Regions from separate parts of the Bacillus sp. JJ1127 genome, predicted to be linked through region 3. Evidence: riboswitches for the same ligand, from Rfam matches in the RefSeq annotation. Region 3 holds a riboswitch; each other region holds the start of a gene.
The links. A riboswitch is a leader RNA that binds a small molecule or an ion and turns the genes downstream of it on or off. The one in region 3 is predicted to bind S-adenosylmethionine.

Region 1: another riboswitch for S-adenosylmethionine. It lies ahead of V7183_RS02835 (Na+/H+ antiporter NhaC family protein); the one in region 3 lies ahead of V7183_RS17975 (methionine ABC transporter ATP-binding protein).
Region 2: another riboswitch for S-adenosylmethionine. It lies ahead of V7183_RS07315 (methionine ABC transporter ATP-binding protein); the one in region 3 lies ahead of V7183_RS17975 (methionine ABC transporter ATP-binding protein).

What each region holds. Positions count from the first base shown of each region.
Region 1 is NZ_JBALQK010000020.1:28,319-34,840, forward strand. It holds gene V7183_RS02815 (sodium-dependent transporter) at 1-1,052, shown strand, start outside; gene V7183_RS02820 (murein hydrolase activator EnvC family protein) at 1,084-2,340, opposite strand; gene gltP (glutamate/aspartate:proton symporter GltP) at 2,759-4,030, shown strand; gene V7183_RS02830 (DUF402 domain-containing protein) at 4,096-4,614, shown strand; SAM riboswitch class I at 4,762-4,866, shown strand; gene V7183_RS02835 (Na+/H+ antiporter NhaC family protein) at 4,961-6,277, shown strand; gene V7183_RS02840 (GNAT family N-acetyltransferase) at 6,343-6,522, opposite strand, start outside.
Region 2 is NZ_JBALQK010000057.1:6,245-23,829, forward strand. It holds gene metQ (methionine ABC transporter substrate-binding lipoprotein MetQ) at 1-750, opposite strand, end outside; gene V7183_RS07310 (methionine ABC transporter permease) at 776-1,441, opposite strand; gene V7183_RS07315 (methionine ABC transporter ATP-binding protein) at 1,434-2,459, opposite strand; SAM riboswitch class I at 2,789-2,898, opposite strand; gene V7183_RS07320 (hypothetical protein) at 3,024-3,368, opposite strand; gene V7183_RS07325 (thioredoxin family protein) at 3,520-3,828, opposite strand; gene V7183_RS07330 (toprim domain-containing protein) at 3,832-4,176, opposite strand; gene gcvH (glycine cleavage system protein GcvH) at 4,634-5,017, opposite strand; gene V7183_RS07340 (arsenate reductase family protein) at 5,059-5,424, opposite strand; gene V7183_RS07345 (phosphatase PAP2 family protein) at 5,830-6,483, shown strand; gene V7183_RS07350 (PTS transporter subunit IIC) at 6,552-7,565, opposite strand; gene V7183_RS07355 (L-lactate dehydrogenase) at 7,586-8,536, opposite strand; gene V7183_RS07360 (spore coat protein) at 8,793-9,041, opposite strand; gene V7183_RS07365 (hypothetical protein) at 9,055-9,240, opposite strand; gene V7183_RS07370 (hypothetical protein) at 9,658-9,786, shown strand; gene V7183_RS07375 (acyl-CoA dehydrogenase family protein) at 9,911-11,695, opposite strand; gene V7183_RS07380 (hypothetical protein) at 11,777-11,911, opposite strand; gene V7183_RS07385 (acetyl-CoA C-acetyltransferase) at 12,037-13,212, opposite strand; gene V7183_RS07390 (3-hydroxyacyl-CoA dehydrogenase/enoyl-CoA hydratase family protein) at 13,234-15,615, opposite strand; gene V7183_RS07395 (YuzL family protein) at 15,853-15,999, shown strand; gene V7183_RS07400 (D-alanyl-D-alanine carboxypeptidase family protein) at 16,259-17,098, shown strand; gene V7183_RS07405 (proline dehydrogenase) at 17,122-17,585, opposite strand, start outside.
Region 3 is NZ_JBALQK010000185.1:223-7,133, forward strand. It holds gene V7183_RS17945 (MarR family winged helix-turn-helix transcriptional regulator) at 1-450, shown strand, start outside; gene V7183_RS17950 (ArsA family ATPase) at 529-1,707, shown strand; gene V7183_RS17955 (DUF3926 domain-containing protein) at 1,700-1,894, shown strand; partial or broken gene V7183_RS17960 (HXXEE domain-containing protein) at 1,920-2,180, shown strand; gene V7183_RS17965 (MetQ/NlpA family ABC transporter substrate-binding protein) at 2,355-3,209, opposite strand; gene V7183_RS17970 (methionine ABC transporter permease) at 3,230-3,895, opposite strand; gene V7183_RS17975 (methionine ABC transporter ATP-binding protein) at 3,885-4,904, opposite strand; SAM riboswitch class I at 5,025-5,131, opposite strand; gene V7183_RS17980 (hypothetical protein) at 5,218-5,400, opposite strand; gene V7183_RS17985 (cysteine hydrolase family protein) at 5,547-6,092, shown strand; gene V7183_RS17990 (DUF4097 family beta strand repeat-containing protein) at 6,149-6,911, opposite strand, start outside.

The DNA of each region.
Region 1 (6,522 bases), on a different contig from region 3:
TTTATAGTGTAGTAGGTGGCTGGATTTTATTATATTTATATTATAGTGTGACAGGTCACTTTTGGAGTGGATCAGTGGAATATGGAAAATTGTTTGAACAGACAATTTCCAATCCAGCTAGTGCAGTTGGAGCTCAGTTGATTTTTATGCTTTGCACAATTTTTGTTGTAAGTAAAGGTGTAGAGAAAGGGATAGAAAAGGCAAGTAAGTATATGATGCCGCTATTATTTATTTTATTTATTGCCATTATTATTCGTGCCCTTACACTTGATGGTGCATGGGCTGGTGTTGAGTTCTTCTTGAAACCAGATTTTTCAAAGTTAACAGCAGATACTGTTTTGTATGCGATGGGACAATCCTTCTTTTCATTAACAGTAGGGGCTTCGGTAATGGTAACATATAGCTCATATTTAAAGAAGGAAGAGCATTTAGCAAAATCAGCGACATCGATTGTGAGTTTAACGGTATTTATTACAATCCTTGCGGGGCTTGCGATATTTCCAGCAATCTTTGCGTTAGGGGTTAAGCCGACGGAAGGGCCAGGTTTATTATTCATCATCCTTCCGGCTGTATTTGCTAAAATACCATTTGGACAATTTTTCTTTATTATGTTTTTGATTTTATTCTTCTTTGCAACATTAACTTCTGCCATTTCAATGCTCGAAATTGTTGTTGCTTCCGTAGCGAAAGATAATGCAAAAAAACGTCCTTCTGCATCATTGATCATTGGATTACTCATTTTCGTATTTGGAATTCCAGCGGCATTGTCATTTGGAATTATGAGTGATGTAAAGATATTTGGAAAAACATGTTTTGATTTAGTGGATTTTGTGGTAAGTAATGTCTTGCTTCCGTTAGGAGTACTAGCAATTTCATTGTTCGTACCGAATAAAATGAGTAAGGATTTATTAATGAAAGAATTAGAAGTTACAGAAACAAAAGGAAAAACATTATTTAACGTTTGGTTTTTCTTACTGCGTTATATTATTCCAATCACGGTTGTGGTTGTATTTTTAAATGCAATTGGTATATTTAAGATTTTCACAAAGTAAAAAGGCAGGGGATAAACCCCTGCCTTTTTATTTATAATCCGATATAAGGAGAAGGATCAACTGCGTTTGTTTTACCTACATTCCATTCTCCAATATGAAGTTCGAAATGTAAATGCTGTCCGTAAGATTGACCTGTATTCCCCATGAATCCTAATTGTTGACCTTGTTTCACCGTTTGTCCATTAGATACAGAGCGGCTGCTCATATGAGCGTATACAGTTGTGTAAGTTTTACCATTTATACGATGTGATAAGTATACAACATTTCCGTAACTAGAGGATAACTCAGATCGAATGACAACACCGTCGGCAGCAGCTATAATCGGAACTGTTCCAGAAGCGGCAATATCAATGCCTTTATGATTATCTATAGAGCGAGCACCAAATCCAGAAGTTTTTGAGCCAGCAGCTGGTTTAATGAATCCGCTTTTATTTGTATCTTGCGGTGTTGGAGCGGCTTGTCCGCTTTCTTTAGCGGAAGCGGTAGCTTGCTTTTTGGCTTCTTCTGCTTTACGTACTTCTTCCACACGTTTTTCTTCTTCAATTGCTTTTTGAACTGCTTGTCGCTGATTCTCTAAAATGCTTTTTGATTCTTCTAAGCCTTCAATCTCTGAATCTACTTTTGATACTTTAACGTGTAAATCGTTAATGAGAGCTTGTTGCTGCTGCTGATTTGCTTGCAATTCTTGTTGTTTTTGTTCTAGCTTTTGCCCAGATTCTTTCAATTGTTGTTCTTTTTTTTCAACAGCTTCTTTCTCGGATTTTACAGTTTCTTGATCTTGTGTCTGTTTTTTTACGATGTCTGTATCGTTATTTAAAATCAAACTAACGGAATACATATTATCAACAAGGTCTACGAGGTTGTTTGAATTCGTTAATACTTCAGTTATGATATTTGTTCGCGGTTTTTCTTGCATAGATTGTAATCGTTTTTTAATAACTTCTTGACGTGTGTCAATATTCTTTTGTAATTGTTCAATGTGTTTCTTTTTCTCAGCAATGATTTGCTGTGTTTTGCTAATTTCTTTTTTTGTATCGTTTAAATCCGCTTCATTTTTATTAATGGAAGTTGTTAATTCATCGATTTTCTTCTGTAACTCTTGTATTTCTTTCTCCATCTGTTCTTTTTCTGCCGATTTATTATGTAATTCTTGTTGTTTTCCTTCTAATTCTGATTGTATTGTAGATAATTTATCTTGACTTGTTTCTGCGTGTACTGGTGAAAGCAACGGAGAAACAAAAAGAGTTCCTGCTGCTAAAACGCTAAAAGCTGCAAATTTCTTATTCATTGGTGTCTAGCTCCTTTCCCTATGATTGTATATATCATAATAAGAAGAATGCTGTCTATTATTGTAATCATAATGTAAAGAAAATTTTATAAAATTGCTGATTTTTGTCGGAATTAAGGGAATTTTTTGCCTATATTGGTATGTTCTGTTGTGAAAATAAATAGAAGAAATGTTGATATACCTTATAAGGAATCGTTCTCATGTTAGGTTTTCTTACATTGGGTCGTTTTTTGTCAAGAAAATTATTTATATTCACGCAAACTTATTTTGTTGTCAGATTTCATTTTTTGCTTTATCATTTTTAACAGGGGCAAATGTAGTGAATTGTCGAATAATATGTAATACTCTTAATTTCTTGGCTTTATAGAAATAGAGAAAGGTAGAGTTATAGCATCTTTAGAAGGGGGTTACAGCAAGTATGAAAAGAATTGGACTTGCATGGCAAATTTTAATAGGGCTTGCGCTTGGTATTGCAGTTGGGGCAATTTTTTATGGCAATGCAGAAGTAGCAAAGTTTTTACAGCCAATTGGAGATATTTTCATTCGATTAATTAAAATGATTGTTGTGCCGATTGTCGTAGCGAGCATTGTTGTTGGGGTTGCTGGTGTTGGTGATGTGAAGAAGCTAGGGCGATTAGGCGGAAAGACAATTCTTTATTTTGAAATAATTACAACAATTGCAATTGTTCTTGGCCTACTGGTGGCGAATATTTTCCAACCAGGAAAAGGCGTGAATATGGATCAGTTAACAAAGACGGATATTTCAAAATATACATCTACAACAGAGCAAGTACAGAGCCATTCGTTTGCGGATACATTTGTAAATATTGTTCCGACAAATATTATGAAGTCGTTAGCTGATGGTGATATGCTTGCCATTATTTTCTTCTCTGTATTATTTGGTTTAGGGATTGCAGCAATTGGGGAAAGAGGAAGACCCGTTCTTCAATTTTTCCAAGGTGTAGCAGATGCAATGTTTTACGTGACAAACCAGGTAATGAAATTCGCACCGTTTGGGGTATTCGCATTAATTGGTGTAACGGTTTCTAAATTTGGTCTTTCGTCATTAATTCCATTAGGAAAATTAGTTATTGTCGTTTATGGATCCATGATATTCTTCGTTGTAGTTGTATTAGGGCTTACGGCAAAATTATTTGGAATTAACATATTCCAGTTCTTTAAGATTTTAAAAGAGGAGCTTATTTTAGCTTACTCTACAGCAAGTTCGGAGACGGTTTTACCAAAAATCATGGAGAAGATGGAGAAGTTCGGTTGTCCGAAAGCAATTTCATCTTTCGTTATTCCGACTGGTTACTCATTTAACTTAGATGGATCTACATTATATCAAGCAATCGCGGCAATTTTCTTAGCACAAATGTATGGTATTCATTTATCAATCACAGAGCAAATTACATTAATGCTTGTATTAATGGTTACATCTAAAGGGATTGCAGGTGTACCTGGTGTATCATTCGTTGTATTATTAGCAACACTTGGTACGGTAGGAATTCCAGCAGAAGGTTTGGCATTTATCGCAGGTATTGACCGTATTTTAGATATGGCACGTACAGCAGTTAACGTAGTAGGTAACTCTTTAGCAGCTGTTGTTATGTCTAAGTGGGAAGGTCAATATGATGAAGAAAAAGGACAAGCCTATTTAAAAGAGATTTCAGAAAAACAAGTAGCATAATAATTGTTGTAAAAGCCCTCGCATAAAATGTGGGGGCTTTTCTGTATAGAAAAGAGGGGAGAATAATGAAACGGAAATATGGAGATGGTTTTTCATGGAAACGGTTAATAGAGAAAAGTTATGAAGTGAAAACAATAGAGCAAGGCATGTTAGGGATACTGCATATGCAAAAAGTGAAAGAGCCTAGTTACAAGCAATATAATAATCAAAAACTTTGCATTGTCAATGATGGACACACATGGGTGCAGTACTTCATCAACGGTAAAAACTTTGCGATTACAGCTATGCTAAATGAAAAACGGAAATTAGTACAATATTATATTGATGTAGCAAAAGAGTTTAAAATAGATGAGAGAGGTATGCCATATTTCGATGATTTATATTTGGACGTAGTGCTATTACCTAATGGCGATGTATATTTGCTGGATGAAGATGAATTAGAAGAGGCCTACATAGATGGAGATATTTCTAAAGAGGAATATAACGTAGCGTGGGATACGGTAAGATGGCTTCTCGAAGTAATTGAAAAAGAAAATTTTCCCTGGATTGCAATTTTAGAAAAAGAAATTCAGAAATTAAAGTGACCATTTTCTTTTCGAGATGCTCATTTATTCGTGTTTTTGTAAATATCAAAAAATACCAACTGTTTTTATACAAATAATAATTGACTTTTGATTTGTAAGCGAGTAAAGTTAGGGAAGAAATTATTATCAAAAATAAAATATGAAACCTTCTTATAAAGAGAGGCGGAGGGACTGGCCCTACGATGCCTCGGCAGCGGACTCAAGATGGAGTGCTGTGCCAAATCCAGCAAGCATGTGCTTGAAAGATGAGAAGAGTGTTTCTTATAGATGTATAAGACCTCTTCTTTTCGGAAGAGGTCTTTTGTTATTGATTAGAAAAGGTTTAAAACTAGGGAGAGATGATACTTTGAAAGAAACGAGAGGAAATGGTTTAGCTTTATTGCCGCTTGGAATATTTTTGGCACTATTTATTGGTTCTGGAATTATTACAGGTGATTTCTATAAATTACCGATACTCGTAGCGATTTTAATTGCTGTAGGGGTTGCTTTGGCAATGAATCGTAAAGAAAGCTTTACAGCAAAAGTTGAACGGTTTGCCAAGGGCGCTGGTAATCCGGATATTATGATTATGGTGTTAATTTTTGTACTTGCAGGTGCATTTTCTGAAACTGCAAAAGGAATGGGTGGAGTTGACTCTACAGTAAATTTAGCACTGTCTATTTTGCCGCAAGGATTTATCGTTGCAGGGATTTTTGTTATAGGGGCATTTATTTCATTAGCAATGGGAACTTCGATGGGAACGATTGCCGCGTTAGCACCAATTGCAGTAGGGATTAGTCAGCAAACAGATATTTCTATTGCATTAACAATGGGAACAGTTGTTGGTGGTGCGATGTTTGGCGATAATCTATCATTTATCTCTGATACGACAATTGCAGCGGTTCGTTCGCAAGGAACTGAAATGAAAGATAAGTTTAAAACAAACTTTTTAATTGTGTTACCAGCAGCAGTTATTACGATTATATTATTAGTTTTCCTTACATTAGGAAACCATACGGAAATGAAAGCTCATACGTTTGATTGGGTGAAAATCTTGCCATATGCAGGTGTGCTTGTTACAGCGTTACTTGGGTGTAATGTTCTTGTTGTATTAGCAGGTGGAACGGTTTTATCAGGAATGATCGGTTTGATAGATGGAAGTTATACATTGGCAAGTTTCTTTAAAAGTGTAACAACGGGAATCAGTGGCATGATGGAGTTAGTACTATTAGCAATTTTAATTGGCGGGATGGTTGAAATCATTCAATATAATGGTGGTATTCAATATCTAATGAATATATTAACACGTAATATTCGCTCGAAAAAGGGTGCAGAGTTTGGGATTGCTGGCTTAGTTAGTATGACGAATATGTGCACAGCAAATAATACAATCTCTATTATTTTCACTGGACCACTTGCGAAAAATATTGCAGATCAATATGAGATTGATCCACGAAAATCAGCAAGTGTATTGGATCTTTTCTCATGTTGTGTACAAGGATTAATTCCATATGGAGCACAAATGTTGACGGCAGCAGGGTTTGCTGCAGTATCTCCAATTGAATTGCTACCATACGCATTTTATCCAATTTTAGTTGGAGTATGTGGTATAGTTTCTATTTTAATTGGTTTTCCTCGATTTTCAAAGGTAGCGGAAAAAAAGCAATATCATAAAACAGCATAACTTTAATGTAAATAATGTAGAATAAAAAACGCTCAGACAATAAATACTGGGCGTTTTTTTGTTACTTATAAATCTTTTTTTAAATAGTAATGTTTATAATCTCTTCCTACATTATCAAGGACACCAAACTCTTTATAACCATGCTTTTTATAGAAGTCTAATGCTTGGAAGCTTAAAGTATCTACTTTTATGAAGTCACATTTTTTCTCTAAAGCGATTTTTTCTACTTCTAACAATAATTTAGA
Region 2 (17,585 bases), on a different contig from region 3:
ATGTAATACTTCTACAAGTGCTTTAATTTCTTTCTTATTTTTATCCCCTTTACGAACAACAACTACGTTTGCATATGGAGAATCCTTACCTTCAATTGCAATTGCGTCTTTCTCTGGATTTAATTTCGCATCAATCGCATAGTTTGAGTTAATTAAAACCGCATCGCCTTCTTTATTGTTATACACTTGTGGTAATAAACCAGGCTCAATGTCTGTTTTGAACTTCAAGTGTTTCGGATTTTCCGCAATATCTTTTGTAGTTGCTTTAACAGGTTCTACACCGTCTTTAATTTTTAAAATGCCCTCTTTTTGTAAAATTGCTAACCCACGTCCATGGTCAGCAACAGAGTTACTCATAATGATTGTCGCTCCGTCTGGCAGGTCTTTTAAGCTTTTATATTTTTGGGAATATACACCGATTGGCTCTAAATGAATTTTCCCTGCTACTTCAAAATCATATTTTTTATCTTTCATTTCTTTCTCTAAGTACGGAATATGCTGGAAGTAGTTTGCATCTAAATCTTTATCCGCTAACGATTTATTCGGCAGTACGTAATCTTGGAATTTTTTAATTTCTAGTTTTATACCTTTTTTCTCCAGTAACGGTTTTGCCTGTTCTAAAATAACAGCGTGCGGTACGTTAGAAGCACCAACAACAAGCTCATCCTTACTTTTTTCACTTTTTCCTCCACAAGCAGCTAATCCGAAAATTGACGTTGTAATAAGTGCTGTAAGTAATAATTTTTTCATATTGTAAACACCCTTCCCTTTTTATCTATCGTTTATCAATTCGAGTTGTAACAAAATCCCCAATCCATTGAATAAAGAAAACAACAAGTAATACACAAATTGTTGCAACGATTGTCACATCGTTATTTCCACGCTGGAATCCTTCTAAATATGCGAGTGTACCGAGTCCACCAGCCCCAACAACACCAGCCATTGCTGTATACCCTACAAGGGCAATTGTCGTTACTGTAATACCAGATACTAGTGCTGGCAGTGATTCTGGAATCAATACCTTCCAAATGATTGTGCTTGTTTTTGCTCCCATTGCTTTTGAAGCTTCAATAACCCCTTTATCAATTTCACGAAGTGCAATTTCAACCATCCTTGCATAGAATGGCGCTGCTCCAATAATTAAAGCTGGCAGTGCTGCACTTGCCCCAAGAATTGTCCCAAGGAGAATCTTAGTAAATGGGATTAATAAAATAATTAAAATGATAAATGGAATGGAACGAAAAATATTTACGAACGCTCCACTCACAGTGTGGACCATCTTGTTTTCCCACAAATTATCCTTCGCTGTCATAAAAAGTAATAATCCTAAAATAAGACCGAAAATAAATGTGGCAATTGCTGCGATTGCCGTCATGTATAATGTTTCACCTGTTGCTTCTAGCATTTGATTCCAATCAACATTTAATAGTAGCTTATCCATGTGCAATCACCTCCAGCTCTACTTGCTCCTGATTGATTCCCTCTATTGCTTGCTGGATTGCCGCTTCTTCACCATTTAAGTGAACAACTAGATTTCCATAAGACCCATTGTTCGTTTGAGCGATATTTCCTTGAAGTACACTCACTTCTATATCATCTCGTCTCATTAATCTCTGAAGCACTGGACGTTCTACAGAATCGCCAATAAACTGCAAACGAATCACTTTACCATCTGGATATTTCTCTAGTAAACTCTCAATCGTTTCATTTGTATCATCAGAATCCGTTATCTGCTGTACAAATCGTTTTGTAATCTCCTGCTGTGGATTACGGAATACCTCTAGTACAGGACCGCTTTCTACGATTTTTCCTTTTTCCATTACCGCAACGCGATTACAAATTTTTTGAATGACATGCATTTCATGTGTAATTAATACAATTGTTAAATCAAGACGCTTATTGATATCTAATAGTAAATCTAAAATTTGATCTGTCGTTTCTGGATCCAGTGCTGATGTCGCTTCATCACACAAAAGTACTTTTGGATTATTCGCTAACGCTCTCGCAATTCCAACACGCTGCTTTTGTCCACCACTTAATTGAGATGGATACGCATCGCCTCTTCCTTCTAATCCAACAAGATGAATTAACTCATCTACACGCTTTCTTCGCTGCGCTTTATCCACTCCTGCAATTTCAAGTGGAAAAGCAATATTTTCACGTACAGTTCGTGACCAAAGTAAGTTAAAGTGCTGAAAAATCATTCCGATTTCTTGCCTTGCCTTTCGAAGCTCATTTCCAGTAATTGCTGAAATAACACGATCAGCTATCGTAATCTGTCCGGAAGTCGGCTTCTCTAATTGATTGAATAATCTGATTAATGAGCTTTTTCCAGCGCCACTATATCCAATAACACCAAAGATTTCACCTTTCTCTATTTTCAAATTGGCGTTATCCACAGCAGTGACATCACCGCTTTTTGACTTATATATTTTCTTTACATTCTCTAATCGAATCATGGTGTATCACCCCTTTTTTGTTTAAAAAGCAGAAACAGCTCGTTCAGAATGTAAGGAGGATGGAGCTTCTGACATAGAGGCGCTTTTTGCCTCGTAGGAAGAAGCGAAGCCATCGAACATTCTAACTGCTGAAGCTGGCTTTCTTAGCTCTTCTCCTACAAATTCTGTTGATCTTTTTATGCAGGATACAAAAGTCTTGCCGTTATAGCTAAATGATGTAACGGTTCCTTTTGTTGCTTACATGTCCTCCTCATTCAAACAACAAAAAAACCTTTCTGCTTGTAAAATGAGCAGAAAGGTTTATATGCGTATATCAACATGGTCCCTTTCTCTCATCTCTCAAAGCATTTGCTTTGCAGGAATTGGCACCATTTCAACATAAAAGTTGACGGTTGCCGGGTTTCACAGGGCACAGTCCCTCCACCTCTCTTGATAAGAGAAATCAGATTTAATTTTCGTCTGATTTGAAATTTATGAAATTGTCTATATTTTATGACTTGAATTGTATCAATATACATTCGCTATGTCAACAGATTTTTTTATAAAAAATAAAACTTCAAAATATTAAGCACCTACTGACATCGGCTTACATATATGAAATACAGATTCAAATAATAGCATTGTGCGATACGTTCCAGAATAATGTACACGCCCATTATTAATTAAGGTTTGTAATCGAATATTCCCGGTAACTAGTCGTTGCAAGTCTTCCTCCAAAAAGCAAACAATTTGTTCTGTTCCCCTTGTTTCCTTCAAAACTTGTATATACTCTCTTGAAATTTGAAGTGAATAACACTCATCTCCCAAACGGATATTAATTGTTTTTTCTCCTTGTCTTAGAAGCGGCTCTAAATGATATTGGTTATTAGCATAAGTTACAAATGATTGAAGCAACGAATATAACCCCATTCTAATCACATCCTTCATATCACTTTCTACTAATACCATTCCACTCTGCTAAAGAGCAATCCTGTTGCTTTCTCTCGACAAATAACGGAGCACTGCTGCCTTTAGAGCATATTTCCCAAGAAATATGTCGAGGCGGCAAAAACTTTGCCGCCTATTGTAATTCATTATATAAATATTCAACCGAATGAAATGCATATATTTTCTTCGTCAGTGTCCCATTTTCAAATACAAGTAAACACGGTACACTTTCTATTTCATATTCCCTAGCTAAATGCGGAGCATAGTTTAAATCTAACATCCCAATTTTCAAGTCAAATATTGCTGCTTCTACAACTGTTAACATCTTCTTTGCTAATTGGCATGTTCCACACATTGGTGTATATACATATAACACTGTTTTTTCTTGGTTTGCTATTAGATCTGTAGCTTCAGCACCTGTCCAGTCAATCACTTCTATCATTCCTTACCGTAAATATTCTGTATAAACGTCAATGTCAGCTCCCCATAGTACGTTCGCTAAATGAGAAGATGGCGCAGTCGCCACTTCACGATACGAACGATCAATATAAATATGCTCAGCCTGCGGAAATTCTTTACGAAATTGTTTTCTTAACTTTTCCCCTGCATCATCAGCATCCACTAGCACATATACTTCTTTATCAAAAAACTGATCAATGAGCTCATCCATTTTCGACAAACCAATTGTACCATTTGTGCAAACAATTTCCACCGGTTCTCGAATAATAGATTCAATCTTTCTTCTATCTGATTTACCTTCTACAATAATGACTTTTTCTACATAAATCATATGTCATCACCCGATCACCATATACTATAAAAATAACCTTACTTTAGTATATAGTATATTCGATATTTTCATGTTGTTTCCTGTTTATTTTTGCAAAGAAAAGCGGAAGCGGTTTGCTCAGAATGTGAGGGGGATGGAGCTTCTGACGTAGAGGCGCTTTTTGCCTCGCAGGAAGAAGCGAAGCCACCGAACATTCTAACCGCTGGAGCTGGACATCAAAGAAAAGCGGAGCCGACTGTTTAGCCCCGTTGGCTAAGGTTCTTTCGTACAGAAGACGCTTTTTGTCTTCTTGTGCGGAAGGTTCTTAGAAAGAAGGGGCTAGGAGGCATAGCTGGACAAAGAAAAGCGGAAGCGGTTTGTTCAGAATGTGAGAGGGATGGAGCTTCTGACACATAAGCATTCGTAATACAAAATAAAAAGGACAGCACATAGGCTGTCCTTTTTGATTTAACTAAAATTAGTCTTGGTTTGTCATTTCTGCGTATTGTTCTGCAGTTAATAACTTTTCAACTTCACTTGCATCAGAAAGTTCAATTTTAACCATCCATGCACCTTCGTATGGAGATTCGTTAACAAGTTCTGGTTGGTCACTTAATTCTTCGTTTACTGCTACAACTTTACCACTTACAGGAGCGTATAATTCAGAAACTGTTTTAACAGATTCTACGCTTCCGAATGGCTCGTCAGCTTTAAGTGTTGCACCTACTTCAGGAAGTTCAACGAATACGATGTCGCCTAACTCACTTTGTGCAAAATGAGTAATACCGATAACAACCTCGTTGCCTTCAGTTTTTACCCATTCGTGTTCTTCAGAGTAACGTAAATGATTTGGAATGCTCATGACTGTACCTCCTGTGAATGTATTAATTATGTAAAAATACCTTATTGGTACTTTTTCCACACACTTTCAAACTGCTCTTCGTTAAAACCAAGTGTTACATTCGTTCCATCTGTTACGATTGGACGTTTAATCAACATGCCATCAGATGCTAAAAGCTCAAACATTTCGTCTTCACTTGCATCCTTTAACTTATCTTTTAAGCCAAGCTCGCGGTAACGCATTCCACTTGTATTAAAGAATTTTTTTAATGGCAATTCACTTTTTGCATGTAAATTACGTAAATCTTCTTTTGACGGTGGATTTTCAACAATATGAATCATCTCATATGCTACATCGTTTGCCTCGAACCATTTTTTTGCTTTTTGGCATGTGCCACACTTTGGGTATGAATAAAATGTTACTGTCATAAATTCACCTACTTTTTTACTAACCTTTACCTTTATCATATAGAAAACGTTTTATTATTTCAAACGATTATTCTCCAAACTTTAACTTATTTCGTCACAATTTTCTTTTATCCTGCAAATTTTCCTTATTTTCCGCCATTTCTATCTATAAAATTTTTCTCTCCCGATTCACTGTGTATACGGAACCCGAACATATATCTTAAACAAACGTTTATTTAAATGAATACAAATAAGAAAACAAAAACGAAACGAACGTCCCATATCTAATCTCCCCCATTTCCAAAGTCAAGTGACAAAAATGTAAGGTTGATTCAAAAAAATGTAAGTAAAATCGATAGCCCATTTTGATTTTCTATATTATAATCAATTGAATTTGCTTACATTACTAAAACATAGGAGATCATTATGAAAAAATCTAAGCTTTCATCTTTTCTTCCATTAAGTTATATACTTCTACTCGTACTTGTAAGCCCCCTTTACGATGTACTGAATAAATCTGGCGTTCATGCCGTTGATGTTACAACAATAGTTGATGATTGGATTCCGTTTGTAAAGGCATTTATTATTCCGTATTTACTTTGGTTTCCATACTTATACGGCGCACTCATTTATTACTGTTTTACTGATCGCAAGCAATATTACGTAGCACTAAGCAGCGTGATTCTTGGGAAGCTGACTTGTTTTTCTATTTACTACTTTTGGCAAACTACTGTACCGCGTCCAACAGTTGTAGGAACAGATGCATTCTCTGAGTTAGTTCGCTATATTTATAGTATTGATCAACCTGTAAACTGTTTTCCTAGCATCCATGTTCTCACAACATTCGTAATTATGTTAGTTGCTTATAAGCGAAGAGAACAACACATATGGGAATATTTGATTCTTACTTTCTTTGGTACACTCATTATTCTATCTACGTTATTTACAAAACAACATGCCTTCTTAGATGCGGTTTCTGGTATGGCAGTTGCAAGTACTCTGTACTTCGGTGTGCAACTACTGCTAGTGAACCGAAAAGACACTGTTACAATTCCAGCAAGACAAACTTATAAACTATAATAAAAAAGCAGACTGTGGCTTCTTCAGTCTGCTTTTATCTATATAAAGGAGATTTTCAATGTATTACATTAAGATTGTGGTACAGTCATATCACCGGCATGGATACGACCTGCTTTTCTTAGTACCATGTAAAGTATATAAGAAACAGCTACTGGGATTACGATATAAGTGATGACCAACGCTGGGACAACACTTAATCCTTGGCTAGAAATTAAATTAATTGGTGCAATAAGAGAACTTAACCCAAGACCTGCGATTTCTTTACCTGCTTCCAAATGGAAGAGAAGTGCAGATACAGGGCCCACAATGGCACTGGCGACGACAGTTGGGACGAGAATCATTGGATTTTTAGTAATGTTCGGCAACTGTACTTTTGGAGTACAAAGCGCCTGTGCTAAAATACCACCTAAGTTATTTTCTTTCGCAGAGATAACAGCGAATCCGATAAATTGAGCTACACATCCTGCAAGTGCAGCACCCCCTGCAACACCGTCTAGACTAAGCGCAATTGCTAGAGCAGCTGATGATGCTGGAGAAATAAGTAATAGTCCCCAAACAACTGAAAGTACGACAGAAGCAATAAATGGGCTACCAGCTGAGCTATCTTTAATAAACGCTCCAACTATATTTAAAACAGGGCTAATATTTTGAGCTAACCAAATACCGACTATGCCTGAGCCTAATATTGCTGCAAATGGAACGAGCATCATATCTAAAGCTGTTTTTCCGCTTAATCGTTTACCAATATAAACCGCTAAAGTCGCTGTTATTAACGCACCGATTGGCTCACCAGTTTTAATGATTAAACCGGCTTCAGTGATTGAAATGGACCCTGCTCCAATCGCTCCTGCAACCATTGCTGAGAAAATGACAAGTCCGTTTGCTCCAAGCATAAAAGCAATCCCTGCTCCAATTGCTGGTGCCATAAGTGATTTTGCTACAACTCCAATTGTAATTAACATTGGAATATCAACAATTCTTCCTATATTTTCGATAAGTAAACCAATTCCAAGGGATACGAAAATACCTTGTGCAATTCCGGCAGAACCTTTGAATACACGAGACATAATATATTCCTTCATCTGTTTCACCTTCTCCTATTTTAATAACCGATTGTTTTCATGTAATCACGTAAAATATCATTAGATTTTGCAAATCGGCTTTCTTCGGATTCTGTTAAGTTTAGTTCTACAACTTCTTTCACACCATCTCTTGTAATAATGCATGGTACACCTGTGCAAATATCATATTCGCCATATTCACCATCTAAAATTGCTGAAACAGCAATTACGCGATGATCATCATTAAAGATTGATTGTGCAATATAAGCTAACGAGTTTCCAATACCGTAATAAGTAGTTCCTTTACGTTTATAAATTTCCCAACCAGCTTTCGCAGTTTTCTCAACAATTTCATCTAAATCAATTTCACCAAAACGTTCTTTTTGCTCTTCCAAAATTTGCAAGATCGGTTTTCCACCGACTGTAACATGAGACCAAGCAACCATTTGAGAATCACCATGTTCTCCTAATGAATAACCTTGAATGCTACGAGGATCAACTTCAAGTATTTCAGATAAAATTGTTCTTAGGCGCGAAGAGTCTAATGATGTACCTGTACCAAGCACACGATTTCTTGGTAAACCAGACAATTCCCAAACTTGATACGTAATAATATCGACTGGATTGGATGCGATTAAGAAGATGCCATCAAATCCGCTTCCTATTACACCCCCTACCACACTTTCCATAATCTTTGCACTTGCTCCTAAAGTATCCAAGCGACTTTGTCCCGGTTTTGGTGCTGGTCCTGCTGTAATAATCACAATGTCCATATCTTTGCAGTCTTCATAAGTCCCTGCATATACTTTTGTTCTTGTATTTGTAAAGTTAATGCAGTGCGATAGGTCCATCGCTTCGCCAACTGCACGTTCATGATTTATATCAACTAATACCAATTCTTCACAGATGCCTTGATTCACAATCGAATACGCACAACTTGATCCAACTAACCCTGTACCAATAATAGCGATTTTTCTTGTGTTTCTATTCATAACAATCTCCCCTAATTGATTATGTAATCTATTTATTTTGTTATTTACACTTTTCATTATAGAGATTTACACTGTAGAAACCATGGATAGTTTGTGAAATATTGAACAAAGTTTATGTCTATTTTGTGACATCCTCTACTATGTTTCGTCATATTTGTTACAACTAAAAAAATATTTTATGCGTATTTATTGACATATATAGATAAACAAAAAAGAGAGCGAATATCAGATGAATATTCACTCTCTTTTTTGTTTATTATTGTGCACTTAATTGACTTTTCAATTGCTGAACAACCGCTGGATTTGCAGGAGCAGCTGGCTTATAATGTCCTTTTTGTAACGCATATTCATATACATTACGCTGCCTTAGTTCATCTTGATTGCGAATGTGAATCAACGTTTGATGTAACTGTTCATTATTCGACTCTGCTATGTAATTCGCATATTTAGTCAAACTAGCGTTTAATCCTGCTAAATAATCGTTAACCATATCTTTTTCGTTCATAATCGATACCCTCCTAGCCTAAAAAGGACATTAATTGTTGTTTTGTATTTCTTGCAGCTTGCGCATCTTGCTGTAGCATTTGTTTTAATTGAGGATCTGTACACTGCTGTGCATACTGATCTAATTTATTTGCAACTGTCGTGTGTCCCCCAATAAGATGGCGTAAATTTTCAAGCTCCAGCTCTGTTAAATTTGGCATAATAAAAACCTTCCTTTCTTTGTTCATTCACCATTTAGTATTTATTTGTTTTTGGATTGTATGCACGAGAAATGACGGTATAAGATATTTAATTTCCTTGTTATACGTATCTAATATCGCTTCACTCATGACGCTAACCCCCATTCGTTTTACATCCTATTAACTTTTCTTTTCTGAAATACTATCTATTTTCCCTAACATTAATTTACATATTATGAAAAATTCATTGTTTTTGAAATTTAATTAATATATCATAATTATATGATAAGAAAATTCCGAATACTCCACCTCATCAGAAGATTACACATCATCTATTAATCATAATTAATAAAGGGCTCGTCTTCGATTTTCTATTACAACAAATGAACTAGATGATATTCCTCATTGTAAATCACTATCAAAAAAGGAGATAGTAAAATGAAAACACATGAATTCCTTACAGAAATTCAAAAAATTTATGATCCGGGTCCTAGTCAAGATGCTCAAGTCTTTATTTTTTTTAGCTTCTTATTAGCGATATATACATTTCTAAAACCTGCAAAATAATAGCTTTTCTCAACTTTACCATTGAGAGCTTAATATTAATGAAAAGGACCCTAAATTATTTAGAGTCCTTTTTGTCATCAAAAACCAGTAGCCACAAAAGTGACTACTGGTTTTTGCTAAATCATTAAACTGTATAACGCTCTTCTTCTAAAATCTTCGCAGCAATTTCACGTTTCTTCGGAATTACATTAAGCGGCGTGTAACGAGTGAATTTGCGAAGCGCTGATAACATCATGCGCAGCATATCACCGTTTTCAACTGCGATAATTGTTTCTTTTGCATCTGCTTCGATTTGGTTGAATGCTTCTTGACAGAATACTTCAGTGTATAACACTTTTTGTTTATTCTTTTCAAGACCAGTTGCTTTAATTGCTTTTTCTGTACGAAGAACAGCTGATTCCATTGCATATAAGTTGCTTACGATATCCGCAATGTTAACAAGAACTTCTTGTTCTTTGTCTAATGCTTTACCGTATTTTTGAGCAGCTAATCCAGCTACCATTAAGCCAATTTTCTTCGCGTTACCTACTAAATATTTTTGAAGCGCTAATGGCTCATCGCCCACTTCTTCTGGCATCATCATCATTAACTCTTCTTGTAATTTTTGTGCTTTTTGCAGAAGTGGTAATTCACCTTTCATTGCTTTACGTAAGAACGTACCTGGTACGATTAAACGGTTAATTTCGTTTGTTCCTTCGAAAATACGGTTAATACGAGAATCGCGGTACATTCTTTCAATCTCATACTCTGCCATAAATCCGTAACCACCGTGGATTTGAACGCCTTCATCTACTACGTAATCTAATACTTCAGAACCGAATACTTTATTTAAAGAGCACTCAATTGCATATTCAGCAATAGAAGCTGCAACAGCTTTTCCGTCTTTTACTTCTTCTTCGGATAATGTGCTCATGCGGCTTTCAAATAAACCTACTGTACGATATACAGAGCTTTCAGCTGCATAGATTTTCGCTGCCATATTTGCAAGTTTTTCTTGAATTAATGGGAAACGAGCGATTGGTTGCTTAAATTGTTGACGTTGATTTGCATATTGTGCTGAAATTTCTAATGCACGTTTAGAAGAACCAACTGTACCAACGCCTAATTTATAACGGCCGATATTTAAAATGTTAAAGGCAATAACATGACCCTTACCAATTTCACCAAGTACATTTTCTTTCGGTACTAATGCATCTTCTAAAATTAACGTACGAGTAGAAGAACATTTAATACCCATTTTCTTTTCTTCGGGGCTTGTTGATACGCCTGGGTATTCTTTCTCTACGATAAATGCCGAGAAGTGCTCGCCATCTATTTTTGCATATACAACAAATACGTCAGCGAAAGCAGAGTTTGTAATCCATTGTTTTTCACCATTTAATACGTAGTGTGTACCTTCCGCATTTAAGCGAGCCGTTGTTTTTGCACCTAATGCATCAGATCCAGAACCTGGCTCAGTTAATGCGTATGCAGCTAATTTTTCACCTGTTGCTAACGCTGGTAAATATTTTTGCTTTTGCTCTTCGTTACCAAATAATACGATTGGTAACGATCCGATTCCAACGTGAGCACCATGTGTAATCGCGAAGCCGCCAGCGCGAGAGAATTTCTCTGCAATTAACGCTGAGCTAACTTTATCAAGACCAATTCCGCCGTACTCTTCTGGTACATCAGCACCTAATAATCCAAGCTCTCCAGCTTCTTTTAATAAGCGAACAGAACGATCAAACTCATGCTGCTCTAAATATTCAAGCTCCGGGAGAACTTCATTTACGATAAAGTCCTCTGTTGTTTTCGCAATCATTTTATGCTCATCGCTGTAATCCTCTGGTGTAAATACTTGATCCATTGTGATCTCATCGATTAAAAAACTACCGCCTTTAATTGCATTTCCCACTATTTTTTCCATGAAAATTTCCTCCTTCATATTTTCATAGGCCGCCTCTCTCATTTTGAGAGAAGCTGGCTCTCCCTTTATTTTTTATGGCCTTTAGTTGCTTTCACTTTTTTGTAATCTAGTTCCAGCGGCTAGAACAGTCGGCCGTTTCGCCCCTTCCTGCGAGGCAAAGAACGCCTCTTCATCAGGGCCTCCAACGTCCTCTTGTTCTGGACAAGCCGCTTCCACTTTTTATTTAATCTAGTTCCAGCGGCTAGAACGTTCGGTGGCTTCGCTTCCTCCTGCGAGGCAAAGGACGCCTCTACGTCAGAAGCTCCATCCCCCTCACACTCTAAGCGAGCCGCTTCCACTTTTTATAGTAACTCGAATACTCCAGCAGCTCCCATTCCGCCGCCGATACACATTGTTACAATACCGAACTGTTCATTACGTCGTTTCATCTCATGGATAAGAGATAATGTTAATTTTGCTCCTGTACAGCCAAGTGGATGTCCAAGTGCGATTGCACCGCCGTTTACATTTACTTTTTCTTCATCTAAGCCAAGCTCACGAATAACTTGAATTGATTGAGATGCAAATGCTTCATTTAGCTCAAATAAGCCGATATCAGATAGTTCTAATCCCGCTAATTTTAACGCTTTTGGAATCGCTGCAATTGGACCGATTCCCATTACTTCTGGCGGTACGCCAGCTACTGCAAATGAGCGGAATTTCGCAAGCGGCTTCATGCCATCGCTCACTGCTTTTTCACGATCCATTAGAAGAACGGATGCTGCCCCGTCACTCATTTGTGAAGAGTTACCAGCAGTTACAGAACCGCGAACATTAAATGCTGGGCGTAATTTTCCAAGGACATCTAATGTCGTATCCGCTCTTACTCCTTCATCTTGTGAGAAGACGATTGTTTCTTCTTGTAATTTGTTATTTGCGGAAACAGTACGAAGCGTTACATCAACAGGTACTGTTTCGTCTTCAAATTTCCCTTCTGCTAATGCTTTTGCTGCACGCTGATGACTTCTTACCGCAAATGCATCTTGCTCCTCACGGGAAATCCCATATTTCATAGCAACTTGCTCCGCTGTGTGTCCCATGCCCATATAATATTCTGGCGCCGCTTCTACAAGGCGGCTATTTGGACGAACAACATGTCCCATCATTGGAACTAAGCTCATAGATTCCGCTCCGCCAGATAATACCACTTCAGAGTGACCAAGCATAATGCGTTCTGCTCCATAAGCGATACTCTGTAATCCTGAAGAACAGTAACGGTTAATTGTAATAGCCGGAACATCATAAGAAAGTCCTGCTAATCCGCCGATATTACGTGCCATATTTAAACCTTGTTCTGCTTCTGGCATCGCACAACCGAAAATTAAATCATCAATTGGTCCTTCATAGTTATTTGCACGCTTTAACGTTTCTTTTACTACTAATGCCCCTAAGTCATCTGGACGAACTGTTTTTAATAAACCTCTCTTCGCTTTCCCAACCGGTGTTCTTGCTCCCGCAACAATGACAGCTTCTCTCATGAACGATATCTCCCCTCGTTATTAGTTACGTAATGGCTTTCCTTTTACAAGCATGTGCTGCATTCTTGCTTGTGACTTCATCTCACTTACTAAGCTAATAAATGCTTCACGTTCTACATCTAATAAATACTGCTCATCAACTTCTGTTCCGTACGGTACTTTTCCGCCAGCAATGACATATGCAAGTTTTTTCGCAATGTGTAAGTCATATTCAGAAATATAACCAGATAAATGCATTGCTTCTGCTCCAAGGACAAGCGTTGCATATCCTGTTTCACCGACAACTGGAATCTTTCTACGGATTGGCGCTTTATAGCCTGCTTCATATAAAGCAAGTGCTTTTTGTTTTGCATCATATAGTAAGTGATCGCCATTCACACTAATACCATCTTTATCGCCTAAGAAGTTATGAGAAACTGCTTCTTGTGCAGATGTTGAAACTTTTGCCATCGCTACTGTCTCAAACACTTTATTCGCAACCTTTTGCAGATCAAACTCCACACCGTTTGCCATTTTGTTTAGGTGCTTAATATATAGTTCTTTGTTACCGCCACCGCCAGGGATTAAACCAACACCAACTTCTACTAATCCCATATACGTTTCGCTAGAAGCTTGAATGCTAGCTGCTGGTAAGCAAACCTCTGTACCGCCACCAAGCGTCATGCCATATGGCGCTGCTACAACTGGCTTAGAAGAGTACTTAATTTTCGTCATTGCATCTTGGAAGTTTTTCACAACCCACTCAATTTCAAAGTAGTTATCGTCTTGCGCTTCCATTAAGATCATCGCAAGGTTGGCCCCAACGCAGAAGTTCTTCGATTGGTTTCCGATAACAAGACCTTTATAATTTTTCTCTACTTCATCAACAGCGTAGTTAATCATTTGCGTAATATCCATACCGATCGCATTGCTCTTCGAATGGAATTCTAAGCAAAGGATGCCGTCGCCTAAATCAATTAAGCTCGCTCCGCTATTTTTCTTTAACACGCCGTTTTTCTCTTTTAATTGCTTAAGAGAAATTGCTTTTTTGTTACGTTCGATTAGCTTATATTCACCATTATCGTAATAGTAGCTATCGCCATTATCATGTTTATAGAAAGTAGTAAAACCTTTCTCTAACATTTCTTTCACCCAAGTAGGAACAACTGCGCCGTTTTCTTCCATCTTTTGAACGGACTTTTCTACGCCAATTGCATCCCAGATTTCAAATGGTCCTTGCTCCCAGCCGAATCCCCATTTCATCGCTTGGTCAATCGCCACAATATCATCTGCGATTTCTTTATGAAGCTTCGCTGCGTATAGAAGAGTTGGTGTAATAATGTTCCACAATAGCTCTCCTGCACGATCCTTCGCGTATACAAGCGCTTTCAACTTATTCGCTAATCCTTTTTCTTGTTTGCTTAGCTCTACGGAAGCTGCTTTTAATTTTTTCCGTGCTTCGTATTCCATCGTTTCAGGATTTAATTCTAAAATTTCTTTTCCTTGTTTTAAGAAGAAACCTTGACCCGTTTTACTTCCAAGCCATTTTTTATCTAACATCTCATGCATGAAAGCAGGTACCTTAAATACATCTCGTTCTTCTTCCTGTACATTTTCATATACATTGTTCGCAACGTGAACAAATGTATCTAAGCCAACGACATCTAACGTGCGGAACGTCGCACTCTTTGGGCGGCCAATTAATGGACCTGTTACAGAATCAACTTCTCCAATGCTATAGCCGCGTTTCATCATTTCTTGCAATGTTACAAGTAAGCCGTACGTACCGATTCGGTTTCCAATAAAGTTTGGTGTATCTTTTGCGATAACAACGCCTTTTCCAAGAACGTCTTCGCCAAATAATTTCATGAAGTTTAACACTTGTGGATCTGTTTCTTTTGTCGGTATAATCTCTAGAAGTTTTAAATATCGTGGTGGGTTAAAAAAGTGCGTTCCTAAGAAGTGTTTTTGGAAGTCATCTGAACGACCTTCTGCCATTTTCTCAACGGAAATACCTGATGTATTTGAGCTCACAATAGAGCCAGGTTTACGAACAGCATCTACTTTTTCAAATAGTTTCTTTTTAATATCTAAGTTTTCAACAACAACTTCAATAATCCAATCTACATCTGCAAGGCGCTCAAGATCATCCTCTAAGTTCCCCGCTTCAATTAATGCAAGGTTGCCCTTCACCGTAAGAGGAGCTGGCTTTTGCTTTACTAATTTTTGCAGTGCCCCATTGCTAAAACGATTTCTCACACTTTTATGTTCTAATGTAAGTCCCTTCGCTTCCTCTTCTTTTGTAAGCGATGGTGGTACAATATCAAGCAATAATGTTGGTATACCGATATTGGCTAAATGTGCCGCAATCCCTGACCCCATTACACCAGAACCGAGAACAGCAGCCTTTTTAATTTGGAACATCCATTTCTCCCCCTATTCTTGAATGAATGCTCATTCAATTTTTCGACATACGTCGCAATCAATGAGTGAGCCTCTACTAATAAATATATGATACTGTTTAAATTTTCGCAATATATTTATTGATAAAATTTTCTGAAATAAATTTTTTTCTTTTGTTTGGGCACTCTATAATTGTGTATTTTCTTGATAAAATACGCTTTTTCCTTTTTAGAATTTGACAAAAACGGAGGAATATATATGGCTAGACTTAAGAAAGACCCTTCAAAAGCAGGCGTTAGCGCAGCAAGTGTAACAGGAAATGCAGGTCCAATAGATCGCGGGATTGAAAAAGGGCGCCAAGGCAATAACCAGCAATACAAAAAGCACAACATGGGCGAAAAATAACGCTATATGTGCTTGTTCAAAAAGGAGGATAAAGAGAGCCGAGCAGTTCGAGGCGCGGAAGCCGGGAGGATACGGAGTGTAGGTGGAACTACATGAGTACCGGACTGGCGACGTAACGAAGAAATGCGGGCTGCGATCTTTACCGGACTTTTTGAACTTCCTCTATATTTTTGGGCAGAGAACGTGGCATAATGAGTATTGGGCTGCTTTTCTGCCCAATTTATTTGTACATAAGGAAAAACAAAAGAGGGACTGCATAATGAAACGAACAATAATCATGATTGTTACGATTGCTACACTATTTACAAGTATGATTTTCTTTTCTTACACAAAAAGACAAAAAGACGTAAGAAGTAATCAGCCTGATATCACAGGAAAATATGGTGTTACAATCGATGCAAATACGGGGAAAGTTTTATACGGAAAACGGGAAGAAGAACGTTCTTATCCAGCAAGTGTAGCCAAAATGATGACAACCATTCTGTTACTAGAGAATGTAAAAGAAGATGAAGAAATTACTGTCACAGAAAATGCGATAAAAACGGAAAGTCAGAGTTCGAAAATTAAACTTCGTGCTGGTGAAAAACTAAAAAGAGACGAGGCATTAAAACTGATGCTTGTCATCAGTGCCGATCCAATTGCTGAGTCGATCGCAGAACATATTGCAGGATCAAAAGAGAAGTTTGTAAAAATGATGAATGCAAAGGCGAAAGAACTCGGGACAAAACATGCAACTTTCAAAAATGCGAGCGGGGCTGACGCACTCGGCAATAAGGTTTCCCCTTATGACATCGCAATTATTGCAAAAGAAGCATTAAAATATCCGATTGTACTACAATATATGAACACAATACATACAACACTACATACTTCGCAGCGCGCTCCAAAAATTGCAAACCATGGCCGCGAAGAACTTTACGCTGACCCCTATGCAATTGGAAGTAAAAGCGGTTTATCTGCTTTAGGACAATATACAGTTGTAACTGTTGATGAAAAGGATGGTAAACGCGTTATTAACGTTGTGTTTTCTTCTAGTCGTAATCAGCTATATCCTGATGCGAAAAAGATGGCAAATTACGCGTTTCAGCAATTAAAATAACCAAGGAGTATTTTTCTCCTTGGTTATTTTTTTACCATTCCTTTTAAAACGAACGCAACGTTTGCTGGGCGCTCTGCTAGGCGACGCATGAAATAGCCATACCAGTCATTTCCATACGGCACATAAACACGCATTTTGTATCCTTCTTTCACAAGCTCAAGTTGACGTTCAGTTCGAATACCATATAACATTTGGAATTCAAACTGATCACGTGAAATATTATGTTCTTCAGCAAGCTTCTTCGTATATTCAATAATTGCTTCATCGTGTGAAGCAATTGCAGTATAATTTCCATTTAATAAGTGCATTTTAATAATTTTTTTATAATTTTCATCTACATCTTTCTTATCTGGGAACGCTACTTCTTCAGGTTCTTTATAAGCCCCTTTTACAAGACGTAAATTAGGACTATATGCATTTAAATCTTCGATATCCTTTTCTGTACGATATAGGTAAGCTTGGATTACAGTACCGATATTATCGTATT
Region 3 (6,911 bases):
CTAGATAACGCCAAAAAGCTTTTCTATCCAGAAGAATGGGTAAGCCTTGATTTATCACTTTCTAAAACAGAAGTATTCTGTCTGTTATGGATGGAGCGAAATACAGATATTACAATGACGAAAATCACAGAGCTTCTCGATATTCCAATGAGCACAACGACGGGTGTTGTTAATCGTCTTGTAAAAAAAGGATATATTGAGCGCTATCGTAATGAAAGGGACCGACGTATTGTATTAATTCGCTTAACAGAAACGGGCGTACAGCTCGCCCAAGAAGTGAAACAAAATGCTGCTCATTACTTTAATCTTGTGACGGAAGCATTATCGGAAGAAGAGAAAGCATTCTTACTGCAAATCGTTCAAAAGATTATGAATCATATCGCCACATCTCAACAAGAACAAGGCGAAAAGCTTCCTACACCTAAGATGAAAAACATTCCGATTGAATAAAGCCCTTTATGGGTTTTTATTTAAACATATATTTCGACACTCGTAATATTCGACTACCGAAACAAAGGGGATGTAAATATGAGAATTATTTTGTATACAGGTAAAGGCGGCGTAGGAAAAACTAGCATTTCAGCAGCAACCGCTCTTCAAAGTGCAAAGCAAGGATTAAAAACATTAGTGATGAGCACCGATCCAGCTCATAGTTTAGGAGATTCATTCGGCATAAAATTATCTTCTGAACCAAAGGAAATCCGTGAGAACTTATGGGCGCAAGAAATCAATACAATTTATGAAATGGAAAAAGGCTGGGGGAAATTACAAAAATATATTACATTATTGTTCACATCAAAAGCAGCTGACGATATTACAACAGAGGAACTAACGATGTTTCCTGGCATGGAAGATTTAATTAGTTTGCTGCGTGTACTCGATTACTATAAACAAAAAACATATGACGTCATCATTATTGACTGTGCACCAACAGGGGAAACTCTCGCCATGTTAAGCTTTCCTGATATGCTCGGCTGGTGGATGGAGAAGCTCTTTCCGATTAAAAGAAAAGTGTTAAAAGTTGTCCGCCCCGTTGCACAACCACTACTTGGGGTCCCACTTCCTACTGATGATATTATGGATGAATTAACAAACACACTTAACCAGCTAGGAGAAATGTGTGATATTTTATCGAACCGGGAAGTAACAAGTATTCGCGTTGTTGTAAATCCTGAAAAAATGGTTATTAAAGAAGCCCAGCGCAGTTTTACCTATTTGAATTTATATGATTACAATGTCGATGCCATTATGATTAACCGTGTCATTCCTAATACTGTTACGGACTCCTACTTCCAAGCATGGAAAGATGCACAAAAGAAATATAAAGCATTAATTCAAGATAGCTTCCAACCGCTTCCTATTTATGAAGCTCCAATGTTTGAACAAGAAGTAGTCGGCTTACCGATGCTAGAGCGTGTAGGAGATGCTTTATTCAAAGACGATTTAGAACCAACTGCTGTAAAATTTAACGGGCGTACACAATATGTAAAAAAAGATGGGGATGAATATATTTTTGTTCTTTCTATTCCTTTCTCTGATAAAAGTGAACTATCGTTAAATCAAAAAGGTGATGAGCTTATCATTCGCGCAGGCTCTGTCAAACGGAACATTACGTTACCAAAAACATTGACACACTTATCCGTTCAAGGTGCAAAATTTGAAGGAGATGTCCTCAACATTCGATTTGGAGGTGTCGTTCATGCATGAGGAATTATTAAGAAAAGTCATTCGTACGAAAATAGAAGTTGGGATGTATATCCTCGAGGAACTACCAGCTCCAGTTCAACATTCTGCTAAAAAATTTCTAAACATCTTACAAGAAGAGCTTTCTTCTTGTAAGCAAGAAAAAACACAAACTACGAAAAGTAACTTACAAAGTATTATGATTGAATAACAATATATATCAATTTCATATTATATCGTCTGTTTACTGGATCATTTTCATACAAGGAGCTATTTTCTTTAACGCTGTTCAACACATTGTTTTATTTTTCGTTTATCGCTCTTACAACCCTGGGATAATATCCGCATTTGTAATTGTACTTTTTTCCCTCTATGCATTCTCACTAGTAAAATTATTAATCAATAAAAAGAAACTAGTCCTTACACTAGTTTTCAGTTTACTCGCTTACCCTGTTATAATTTGGATCACCTTATTTTTAGCCAGCTTCTTTACTTAATAAAAGGACCAGGAAAAAATTCCTGGTCTTTTTCACTCTACCTAACAGACATTGGATTCTATTCTATACAGAATTGGAAGGTACAAAATTAGGGTATCGTCTGTTATGTATTAATTATATGTTGAACGAGCTAACAACGGAGGGGGTCCCACTGTTAGTTCATTAAACCCGATATTATTTTGCGATTTTTTCAAGCTCATCAAGTGGAAGATCTACTGAAATGGAACCATTTTTTGTTTCTTTCTTAATTGCGTCTGTTACCTCTTTTGAATGATACAATTCAATTACTTTTTTCAATGTTGGATTGTCTTTATCTTTCGTACGAGCTGCGAAAATATTAATATATGGTTTCGCATTTTCATTTTTTGGATCTTCTAAGAAGATAGGGTCTTTCGCTGGGTCCAAACCAGCTTGGCCAGCAACACCATTATTAATAACGGAAGCTGCTACATCTTTTAATACACGAGGTGTTTGCTGTGCAATAACCGGTGTAATTTTTAATTTTTTTGGATTTTCAGCAATACCGCTTGGATCACCAAATAGACCAAAGTCTTTTTTCAGTTTCAATAATCCAGCTGCATCAAGAAGTTTTAATGCACGTGCTTGATTCGTTGGATCATTGGGAATTGCAATTTCTGAACCATCTGGAATTTCATTTGGTTTTTTATATTTTTCAGAGAATAATCCCATTGGCGCAATTTGAGTTGTACCAATAGCTGTAATATCTAACTTATGCTCCTTTTTAAATTGCTCTAAAAAGGCAATATGTTGGAATGAGTTCAATTCTATATCGCCATCAGCTAATGCCTTATTTGGTGTTGTATAGTCCGAGAACTCTACAAGGTTAATCTTAATTCCTTCTTTTTCAGCCTTTTTCTTTAATATTTCCCAAGCATCTCCGTCCGTTCCAGTTACCCCAATACGAACTACTTTCTCTTTCCCTTTGGCTTCTGCGTCTTTACTTGAACATCCACTTAAAGCCGTAATTCCTACAATCGCTGATAATGCAAATGCTAATATCTTCTTCATTTTCTTTCCCTCGCTTCGTTTTATGATCTACGCAAAAATACTTTTGCAAAATAATTCCCTAAGTTTTGAGCCAATTGTACAAGAATAATAAGTAATACAACTGTCACGAACATAACGGATGTATCAAAACGTTGATAGCCATACGTCATTGCTAAATCACCAAGGCCGCCACCGCCAACAAGACCAGCAACTGCCGAAAATTCAATTAAGCCGACTGTCATAAACGTAACTCCTAAAATTAATGGTGCTAATGCTTCTGGGACAAGAATTTCAAAAACAATTCTTAGTGGTGATGCTCCCATCGCTTGCGCTGCTTCAATCACTCCCTTTGGTACCGAAACAAGGTTTGTTTCAACCATTCTTGCAATCCCGATTGAAGCAACTAGCGTCATTGGAAAAATCGCTGCCGCTGTTCCAATTGTTGTTCCAATCACCGTTCGCGTGATCGGACTTAAAGCTACTAAAAAGATAATAAATGGAATTGGACGAATTGTGTTAATAACAATATTAAGAATAGAAAAGACCAGTTTGTTTTCTAAAAAATTCCCTTTCCTTGTTACATATAAAAGTAATCCCAGGGGTATACCAAGTATTGTAGCAAATATAAGGGTTACAATTACCATTAAGAGGGTATCCCCTGTTGCATCTAAAATACGAGGCCAAAATATACTCCAATCAACTCGCATGACCTTCAACCTCCTTCAATTGTACTTGCAGTCTTAGATGTTGCAGCGCTTTTTGAATCTCTTTCTGTTCTCCTTGCAATTCTACGAGAAGGTTTCCGAATAAAATGTTCTGTAGTTCAATAATATTGCCATAGAGTACATTTACATCCACATTATAGTTTTTAGCAATATACGATAATACTGGCTGCCCTGTCTCTTCACCAGTGAAGGTTAAACGGTAAATCTGTCCACCATTTTGAATTTTCACTAGAACACTTTCTGGTAAGTGATCGTTAATAACTGAGCGAACAAAATTTTGAGTCGTTTTTGTTTTTGGCTTTGTAAAGACATCAAATAGAGTCCCTTCTTCAATTACTTTTCCTTTCTCCATAACAGCTACGCGGTGACATATTTCTTTCACGACTTGCATCTCATGTGTAATGAGCAGAATTGTTAAATTATATTCTCGGTTTACTTTTTTTAATAGATTCAAAATTTCTGTTGTTGTTTCAGGATCTAATGCCGAGGTTGCTTCATCACAAATGAGAATATCGGGTGATGTAGCAAGTGCTCTTGCAATTCCAACACGTTGTTTCTGACCACCTGATAGCTGCTCTGGATAGTAGTTTGCTTTATCTTCTAATCCAACAAACTTCAGCAATTCATTTACCCTTTCCTTTATCTCACCCTTTGGTAATTTTGCTAATTTCAATGGATAAGCAATATTCCCAAACACTGTTCTTGAATTGAATAAATTAAAGCTTTGAAAAATCATTCCGATTCGTTGTCTTAGCTTTCGTAACTCCTTCGTTGATAATAAAGTCATATCTTTATCGTCTATCGAAATCGTTCCCGCTGTTGGTCGTTCCAACATATTCACTAAACGCAGCAGTGTACTTTTTCCAGCACCGCTAAAACCGATAATGCCAAAAATTTCACCCTTTTCGATAGATAGCGTCACATCCTCAACAGCGTGAACCGGCTTTCCACCTGATTCATATACTTTACTTACATTTTTAAAAGAAATCATTTCCTTCCCCCCTATGTACTGAAACAACTTGAAGCAGAGCCTTCAGGCAAAATAAAAAGTGCTCTCCTTCTTATCCGCAATAAAGATAAGAAGAAGAGCACTTATATACTCATTCACGTCTTCTTATCTTCCAAGCTTCAATGAGCTTGCTGGAATTAGCACGGTATTAAAAAAAATCCGTTGCTGAGGTATCATAGGGCCAGTCCCTCCACCTCTCTGGATAAGAGTGTATCGATTTAATTGTCATTTAATTAAGATTCATTATAAAACCCCGAAAAGTTAGAGTCAATAGAAAAATTAGAAAATATTGTTTTTATTTTTCACCAGGATTATGAAACGGAAATATATTATGCATTTCCATCAAACTTCTTTTCTTGTAGTGTGCTGGGTCCTTGTTATCCTTCGTACACTCCTGTAAACACCATGTAGGTAATCCTTCACCTTCATTTCGTAAATCATAATCTCCACCCTCTGCATCAGCTAAACGATGCAACACACTATTAAAAGCTAGCCTCGCAATCCAATAAGCGAATAACCCTATCTTTTCTGTTGAAATACCTGCCCTTTCAAAAAGGAAAATATCCTCTGCTAATTGAATAACATTACATGAATACGAAATGAAAACGGAGGACGATAGATAATATGAGAACAGCCCTTTTACTCGTTGACATTCAAAATGATTATTTTCCAAATGGAAGAATGGAATTACGTAACGCAGTAGAAGCTAGCGCATATGCAAGTCAGTTACTACAACATTTTCGGAAAACAAATCAGCCAATTTTTCATATCCAACACGTATCTACCCAAGAGAATGCTACCTTTTTTCTACCTAATACAGAAGGCGTCCGCATTCATGAAAGTGTTCTTCCATTAAAAGATGAAACGGTTATCCTTAAACACTATCCAAATAGTTTTCGAGAAACAGATTTACTAGAGCAATTGCAAAGCTTAAATATTCAACACGTCGTTATATGTGGAATGATGACCCATATGTGTATTGATGCCACAGTAAGAGCTGCTTTTGACTTTGGCTTTCACTGTACTATTGTGCATGATGCATGTGCAACAAAAGATCTTCTCTTTAAAAATGCTACCATTCCTGCCGTTTATATCCATAATACAATTTTAGCAAGTTTACATGAAGTATATGCAAATGTGATGAGTACAGAAGAATTTTTATCCACCTAGAATAAAAAATCATGTCTTCCTCAATTGAAGACATGATTTTTACTGTGATTCACAAACTACCGTAACTTAAAATCTCCCGAACTTGTTTTTACTTTCACTTTATTTTCCCCTGAACCTTTTACTCCAATTAATTTATTCTTTGATTTCTCTTCATATAACAGACCAGGCACATTCAAATCCGATTTACCAGAATCCCCCTCAAAATCAACTCTTAAAGATTCAGGAAGTGCATCAAATTTCATACGAATATCACCACTCGATGTGTTACACTCTATTTCTCCTTGTAAACTCTTATCATTATATTCAATGTCACCTGATGAAGTTGTGAATGCTACTTCTTTAGAGTACAAGCCAGCTGCTTTAATCTCCCCACTACTCGTAGTTAGATTTGCCGTTTCAATTTCACTCTTATCTGTCTCAATTGCTCCACTAGATGTTTTAGCTGTTAATTTTTCATTTACTTTAGACTGTAATAACGATACATCCCCTGAAGAAGTATTTATTTCTACTGTCTTTGCTTCCATATCCTTTGCTACAAAGTCCCCTGATGATGTGGTTACTTTTACATTTTTGTATAATTTCTTTGGAACTTTAACTTGTAAATTCACGTCTGCAGTAGTTCCAATTCCCCAGCCAACAGAATTCTGATTTTTACTAAATTTAATATTCAATCTATTCTTTTCTTCTTTTACCTCTAATTTACATTTATCTACTAGCTCTTTGCTTACTTCTCCATCCAGTAACACTTCGACATCTTTTGAATCAACTGTAACAATTTCAACATCTGCTGCCGAAGTCTTTATTTCGATTTCATCAACC